2 regions of the Rossellomorea sp. DUT-2 genome follow, and region 2 is predicted to be linked to the other one. Evidence: a T-box and tRNA genes for the amino acid it is inferred to sense, from the RefSeq annotation. Region 2 holds a T-box; the other holds one or more tRNA genes.

Region 1 (4,205 bases), on a different contig from region 2:
CAAGAAGCAAAGCGGCTGACGTCCCTCATCAACGATTTCCTTGATGTCCAGCGCATGGAGTCGGGACGCCAAACCTTCGAGAGGAGATTTGAGGATGTCGTCCCGATCATGCAGCAAGTGATCGATACCCAAAAGGTCAATGCACCCCATCACTCTTTTAATATTGCAAGGGAGACGGATTGTACGATCGTCCTTGGAGATCGGGATAAATTGTCTCAGGCATTCACCAATCTGATCAGCAATGCCATCAAATATTCTCCGGATGGGGGTACCATTACGATTTATTTACGGGAAGAAGAAGATAGTATTCTCATAGATATAAGAGATGAAGGGCTAGGCATACCAAATGATGCGATTCCAAACTTATTCACCAAATTTTATCGTGTGGACAACTCCGACCGCAGAAGAATTGGAGGCACGGGCTTAGGTCTTACCATTGTGAAAGAAATCATCGAGACCCATGATGGGGAAATCACTGTCTCATCAGAGGAGGGGAAAGGAAGCGTGTTTACCATCCGCTTACCTCTCGTGACCATCCAAACCTTTAAAGAGGATGAACACTGCGGGAATGGGATGAATATCATCGTCATTGAAGACGATATCAATCTTGCATCCTTACTGAAAGCAGAGCTGTCGGATAGTGGTTTCAAGGTGCAGCACACCCCGTCAGGAAATGAGGCCTTGATGGAAATGCAGGAATCGAAGCCTGATGCCGTTGTCCTCGATATTATGCTCGAGGGCAGCATGTCGGGATGGGATGTACTTGAAAAAATGAAATCGGACCAACATCTTGCCCAAGTACCGATTATCATTTCTTCGGCGTTAGATGAAAAAGAAAAAGGACTTACGCTGGGAGCCAATGATTATTTAGTCAAACCATATCACCCTAGTAAGTTATCTAAAACGATTTTACATCAGATGTTGAAAAAAGGGATGAACGGTGAGATTTTAGTACCGGTTGAGGAAATACGATCGAAATAGAGTAAAATAAAAACCCCCTCATGGTCGAATCCATGAGGGGGTTCAGTATTCTTACTTATTATTCATATCATTACGAGTGATGATGCGATCGATCAATCCATATTCAAGCGCTCTTTCAGCTGTCATAAAGTTATCGCGATCTGTATCTTTTGAAATCACATCAAGTGGTTGACCTGTGCGATCAGCCAGGATCTGATTCAGTTTTTCACGAAGGAATAAAATTCGCTTCGCTGCGATTTCGATTTCCGTAGCTTGACCTTGAGCTCCACCAAGTGGTTGGTGTATCATCACTTCAGCGTTTGGAAGGGCTAATCGCTTACCTTTTGCACCTGCTGCAAGAAGGAACGCACCCATTGAAGCAGCCATACCGATACAGATCGTTTGTACATCAGGCTTGATGTATTGGATTGTATCGTAGATAGCCATACCTGCCGTGATGCTTCCGCCAGGAGAGTTTATGTAAATCGAAATATCCTTCTCCGGGTTTTCAGATTCAAGGAAAAGAAGTTGTGCTACAATGGAGTTTGCCACATTGTCATCAATTCCGCTTCCAAGCATGATTACACGGTCTTTCAATAAACGTGAATAAATGTCATACGCACGTTCACCGCGGTTTGTTTGTTCAATTACTGTAGGAATTAAATTCATCCTCGTTCCTCCTTAGAAATCCTTTTTATTTTTCTGAATTACTTATTCACTTTGTACTGTTATCATACACCCATGGTCAATAAAGGTCAAACTAAACGCTTCCTTTAATACCCTGTATATAAATCCTTTCTACATGATACCCATTCATTCCTTTTTTAAACGGGGGTAATGTGGTAAGTTTGTTGTTATTTAAGTTAGTAGAAGATCAATTTCAGTGAATTATGTATCTACCTTCTAAAACAGTATAGAGTGAATCATAGACCGTTCCTTTCCGCTACAGGCACAAGATTCCCCGGGGCGTGAGTTGAGCCTCCTCGGGCTTTGCCCTGTGGGGTCTCAACTTTCCAGCTCCGGCGGCTAGCCCCTCGAGGTCATAAGCTAAATGGGCCAAGAAGGCAAAGAACGCCTTCTAGGCCCATTCATCTTATGCTTGTCGGGGCTGTGCGAGCCGCCTACGCTTTTCGTACTTTCCCGCTATTCCCGCAGGAGTCAAGTGCCTTCCGCTTCAATACACTCTGTGGTTCTTTAATAGGATTGATAAAGAGTACAGGAGATCTTGAAGAGTTAACTAATTACAAAGAACTTCCCACTGCATTTTTTAAAAGATATTAATGGATAATCTAAAAAAGACATAAACGAGAATATCTATTGCAAACAAGCATTTTCTGGCTTATAATATGTATTCGTGACGGTTATTCATTTCATGCCCTCGTGGTGCAACGGATAGCACGTAAGATTCCGGTTCTTGAGATGGGGGTTCGATTCCCTCCGAGGGCGTACCAGTAATACTGATATGAAGGTGTTTCTACAAGTTATTAATTTGTGGAGGCATCTTTTTTCGTTTCTGAGATTAAGGGTGTTTTAATTCTATATATTGTATAATTATATAATATACCTATTTTGAGGAAGTGCCGGATCAGTTTTGTGTTTTATACATAGGTTACAAAAAGGTAATAAAGATTTATTTGTTGAGATTTATTGGTTTTGCAAGAAGGTGTTTCGCCCTGCACCAGAATATTTAGAGGTGAGGAAAAGAAGAGGAAACTCGTTGATATTGCAAAGAAGAATAATCTAAAACCGGGATGGTGGATTCGTGTGAAAGATTTTGTAGCTTTTGACTTTGAAACGGCTAATCGTGCAAGACACAGTATATGCTCAGTCGGAATGGTGTTTGTAGAAAATGGTGAAATTGTTGAGTCCATTTACCAATTAATCGATCCGGAAGAAGGATTTGATAGGTTTAATATCAGAATACATGGAATTAAACCACAAGATGTTGCAGGCGCGATGACGTTCGATGCTTTCTATCATTCTATCAAGGACAAAATAGAGAATAAGTTGATGATTGCTCATAATCTTTCCTTCGATGGATACGCTTTGAGGGATAATTTAGCTCGTTATGAAATGAAGCCCGTATACAACCAATTTCTCTGCACATATCAAATGTCCAGAAAAATGGTGAAGGGTCTTCCTGCCTATCAGCTATCATCTATTTGTACTTATTTTGGAATCGAATTAGATAATCACCATCATGCTGCAGATGATGCTAAAGCATGCGCTCAATTAATGCTAAAGCTAGGAGAAGAGTACAAGATTACGGACTTTGATTCTCTCTACAATAAGACTCGAATTAAACCGGGAGAAATATCCGAAGGCATCTATCGCTCTTCACTAGTAAGTAAATCTGCTAAATAACTCAACTTTCCGAGAATCTTTATCTTATAATGATATTCAATTGTGGCATCCTCCAGGGGGCTTTTTGTTATCAGTTTCTATTGAATATATTAAGAGATTGGTGTTGAGATGGATGGAGAACACCCACACTCTGACAGTTGATTTCCGCTGCAGGTGCTCAACTCACGCCCCGCGGAAAGCGAGCACCTGCAGCGGAAATCAACTACTGCTATCCTCGTGAAAGTTTTTGAGAGAAAAGACATATATATAGTACAAACCCACCAACTACCAACGAATTCCCATTAACGAACCACCAATTTTATTGTAGAATAAATGAATGGGAGGTTACGAATCATGAATTTGAAAGCAGGACTTTTTCAAAATCAACAATTAAAACTTCAAATGACACAGCAGCTTTCTCAAGCCATCACCATCCTCCAATATTCAACGATGGAACTGAATGCTTATATAGAAGCTAAGCAATTAGAGAATCCCCTTATACAATTAGAACCGCCAAAGCAAGATCCCCTTCATCAACGAGAGCCTCATACGTTTAAACGAAATGCCGGAAATCACGAAAACACGGTGGATTGGTATGAATATGTATCCGTACCAAAGAAGTCCCTTGCGGATGCACTATCTGTTCAATTAAATTTGAAATCGCTTACTTCTTCAGGAAGAAAGATAATGGAAGAATTAATATACAGCTTGGATGACAATGGATATTTAAGAGTAGACGAAGAATCCTTCATTCATAAACATGGTTTGGAAGTGATTCAACTAGATAACTATATTAATAGGCTGCAGGAATTAGAACCAGCCGGTATAGGAGCGAGATCCCTGCAGGAGTGCATATCCCTTCAGTTGCAGAGGAAAGCCGATGTTCCTCCTCTGGTTACAAG
Region 2 (4,205 bases):
GGCAATCTCTTCAAGTGTTAAATAAGCACCTGCGATTTGTAGTTGGAATGTCAGAATAAAAAGAGAGCAAGGGGGCTTATTTGTCCCCTTGCTCTCTTTTTTTGTGATTAAACAGTTTGTTTTCTCTTCTTTATGACCAAGTATAAAAGATAAACGGCGATTAAGACGCCACCGGCTCCAAGTGTAAGAAGTGTAAAGTTCTCTTCAATGAAAGGTTTTGCTTTAGCTCCAAGTGCTAAGATGATTGCACCTTCAAGGAAGAAACGAATTCCTCTCCCGATAATCGACCAGATCACCAGTACTCTGATCTTAACACCTGAAACCCCTGCGAAAATGGTGAAAATCTTATAAGGGATAGGTGTCAATCCTGCAATTAAAAGAGCCATTGCTCCATATTTAGTAAAGTATTCCTCTACTTTTTGAATCCTTTTTTCAGAGAAGAAATGCACAAGAATCGGTCTTCCAAGTTTTTTTCCGATCAACCAGCCAAAAAGGGCACCGATAACGGAAGCGATCGTTGTATAAAGTGCATAAAGCAATGCGTTCTCCGGATTGGCAATCGCTAATGGAATCAGTAATACATCAGGTGGAATGGGGAAAAAGGATGAATCGGCGAAGGAAACAAGAATCAGACCCCATACACCATAATCCAATAACCAAGCTTCGAAAGCGTGAAGTAGTTCAGACATAAGTTCAGTAATCTCCTTTATTGATCAAGCGTAATTTTCGATTTTAATGGAACATAAGAAAGTATATCACTTTTCACAAAAGGAGTCATGAATTATCCTGTATGGATGAAACCACTTCACGGAAGTTTTGTAACATATACAATTGATGTAACTAATAACAAAGGTTGATAAAGCTTTAAGCGAAATAATTTCTCGGGAAATAGTGACAGAAATCTTATTTATTCTACATTTCTGAAGGAGACTTCATTCCCAATAATCGTAATCCTTCCGCGAGTACAGTCGAAACAGCGTGAACCAAGGCTAAACGGGAGGCCTGCTGGGAGTCTTCTGAAATGATTTTTGTTTTTCCGTAGTAACGGTTAAAGCTTTGTGCGGTATCGACTAAATATTTGGCAATGGTTGAAGGCGCATAGTGTTTCCACGCATTCTCTACCATCTCCGGGAATAAGCGTAACTGTTTAATCACGTCCCAGCTTTCAGCATCGTCAAGCCCCTCAAACGTCAATGGAAGGGATCCACCCGCTTTTCTCAGAATGGATTGAGCTCTGGCGTACGTGTATTGAATGTATGGACCTGTTTCACCTTCGAAGGTCAGCATATGTTCCAGGGAGAATTCAATGTCGTTCACCCGATCATTTTTTAAATCATGAAAGATAACGGCGCCTACCCCAACATCTTTCGACACCTCTGAAGCATTAATTAAATCAGGGTTCTTCTGCTTAATATTTTCTTCGGCCATATGAATCGCTTCTTGAAGAACCTCTTGAAGTAAAATGACTCTGCCCTTTCTGGTGGACATCTTCTTTCCATCTTTCAGATAAAGTCCGAAGGGGATATGTTTCATATTATCCGCCCAGTTAAATCCGAGTTTCTTCAGTACTTCCATCACTTGTTTGAAGTGAATGGTCTGTTCCTGTCCGACAACATATAGAGCTTCATCAAAGTCATACTGACGATGGCGATACAGTGCTGCAGCCAGATCTCTCGTAGCATATAGGGTGGCTCCGTCTGACTTCTTGATGAGGCAAGGTGGGAGATTCCCCTCTAAACGAACGACTTTCGCACCTTCAGAAGTTTCGAGAAGGTCATGATCTTGAAGCAATGTCACGACTTCTTCCATTTTGTCATTGAAGAACGCTTCGCCATTATAGGAATCAAATTCCACTCCAAGCAAAGAGTAAATCGTTTTAAAGGCATGAAGTGATTCATCTTTAAACCATCTCCAAAGCTCCGTTACTTCCTGGTCTCCATCTTCTAATCGCTTAAAGGCTTTTCTTCCCTCTTCCTCAAGTGAGGGATCCTTTTCTGCCTCCTCATGAAATTTTTTATATAAAATAAACAATTCAGCGATCGGGTTATCCTTCACTTTTTGTTGATCTCCCCACTTTTTGAATGCGACGATCAATTTTCCGAATTGTGTACCCCAATCACCGATATAATTGATTTTCTCCGTTGTGTAGCCGCATTTTTCGGCAATGGTAGAGATGGAATTTCCGATGACTGTAGAGCGTAAATGTCCCATAGAAAAAGGTTTCGCAATATTAGGGGAGGACATATCCAATACGATGGTCTTTTGCTTCCCAAATTCATGACTTCCATAATCCGTGCCTTTCGCCAAGATGGCTGAAACAATTTCTTTCCCTGCTTTCAATCCATCAAATCGGATATTAACATAAGGGCCCACAGCTTCTACTTTGCTGAAAAAGGGAGAGGAGAGGGCATCGGCAATCTCTTCGGCAATGACGTGGGGTGCTTTCTTCCATGATCTCGAAAGCCGAAAGCACGGAAAGGCAAGGTCCCCCAAATGAGAATGTTTGGGCGTTTCAATCAACTCATAAAGATCATTCTTGTTCCAATCGGACAGCACATGCGTGAGCCTATCGGCTACTATTGATTTCAAATCCATCATCTACACCTCCTGATAAAATCAAACACAAAAAAACCCGTCTCTATCCAACATAGAGACGAGTTTAGCTCGCGGTACCACTCTTATTCCCCAAAAGGGCGCTCATTGTATAACGGGAGATCCCGGTTTTTCTCTACTATCTTCGAGAAAAACTTCTCAGAAGTGCGGTTCATCCCAGGCTTCCCACCAGGCTTACACCATCCCCGGTTCGCTTTTGATCCACGTCGGAATTACTCTCTTCATCATAGAATATTCGTATATAATTACTATTATTTTACACATTCTGGAGATGAATGCAACCTGTAATTAAGAATCTTCTGATGAAAACATATACGTTTTATGGTGGAACCTCATACTGAATACAAGTCCGAGGGCCAGCATATTCCCCATAAGAGAGCTTCCCCCATAGCTGATAAAAGGAAGGGGGATCCCGGTGATCGGAAGTAATTGAATCGTCATTCCGATGTTCTGGAACACATGGAATGTAACCATACTGATAATCCCTGCGCATACATAGGCGTTGAATGGTTCTTTCGTGTCCAAGGCCGTTTTCGTCAGATGGTAAATTAACAAGAAGTACAAGCTGATCACGACGCTTGCGCCAATAAATCCGTATTCCTCCCCGATCACACTGAAAATAAAGTCGGTATGATTTTCCGGGATATATACTTCTCCATCACTGTAGCCTTTCCCGAAGATCTGCCCGGAGCCAATGGCATTCAGTGAGTTAATTAAGTGAAATCCTTCTAATTTTGCGTAGTTATAAGGATCTAACCAAGCATAAATACGTCCAAATTGATAAGGCTTTACATTTAAATATTTTTCAAGCAGCTCAGGGGCCCAAATCACAAGTGAAAGGATGATTCCCCCAAGCACGCCTATAGAAGCATATATCGGAACGATCAGCTTCCACGTAATACCTGAAACTAAGATGATTCCGGTCATGATGGCTAAAATAACAAGGGAAGTCCCTAAATCCGGCTGCTGCATAATAAAAGCAAGGGGAAGGAGAGTCGTGACCCCGATTTTCACTAACAACTGAAAATCTGTTTGCACTGTTTTACTTGGGTATAGCTCATGATGATTCGTAATGATTCGTGCCAGAGCAAGAATTAAGAACGTCTTCATAAATTCTGAAGGCTGTATCGAACCAAGCGGTCCAAGCATGAACCAGCTTTTGGCTCCGTTTCTGTAAGGGGCGATGCTTTCCGGTGAGATGAGCAATACTAGTAGCAGGAAAATCCCTGCACCGTATATGTACCAGGCAAGTCGCTTATACTGATCGGAATCAAGGAATAAGGCTCCACCAATAATAATTCCACCTACGACATACCAAAAAGCCTGTCTTATCACAAAGTTTGTCCCATATTGACCTGAGGTCTGGGCACTGCTTATTCCCATAGCACTGACGATAAAAAACAACATTAATAAAAAGAGAAGACCCCAATCGATCTTGTCAGCAAATCGCTGGCGAGTTTCCATAATCAATTCACCTGAATTTCTAAAGATTTCACATTCCTAGTCTAATAGAAATGAAGGGAAATTTCTACTCATGACCTGATAAAATACGGAAGTTCTGACGGGATGTGACAGGCATCAAACGACATTTG

What was found. A T-box is a leader RNA that pairs with one kind of tRNA and senses whether it is charged. The one in region 2 lies ahead of argS (arginine--tRNA ligase), so its partner is inferred to be a tRNA-Arg.
Region 1: it encodes a tRNA-Arg, which carries the amino acid that the T-box ahead of argS (arginine--tRNA ligase) is inferred to sense. The anticodon was not compared.

The regions. Positions count from the first base shown of each region.
Region 1 is NZ_JBQPEO010000004.1:228,109-232,313, forward strand. It holds gene ACOSV2_RS16415 (ATP-binding protein) at 1-981, shown strand, start outside; gene clpP (ATP-dependent Clp endopeptidase proteolytic subunit ClpP) at 1,033-1,629, opposite strand; tRNA gene ACOSV2_RS16425 (tRNA-Arg) at 2,335-2,406, shown strand; gene ACOSV2_RS16430 (3'-5' exonuclease) at 2,725-3,324, shown strand; gene rpoN (RNA polymerase factor sigma-54) at 3,658-4,205, shown strand, end outside.
Region 2 is NZ_JBQPEO010000007.1:40,948-45,152, forward strand. It holds gene ACOSV2_RS20750 (diacylglycerol/lipid kinase family protein) at 1-59, shown strand, start outside; gene ACOSV2_RS20755 (YqaA family protein) at 108-689, opposite strand; gene argS (arginine--tRNA ligase) at 913-2,595, opposite strand; T-box leader at 2,647-2,850, opposite strand; gene ACOSV2_RS20765 (FtsW/RodA/SpoVE family cell cycle protein) at 2,902-4,077, opposite strand.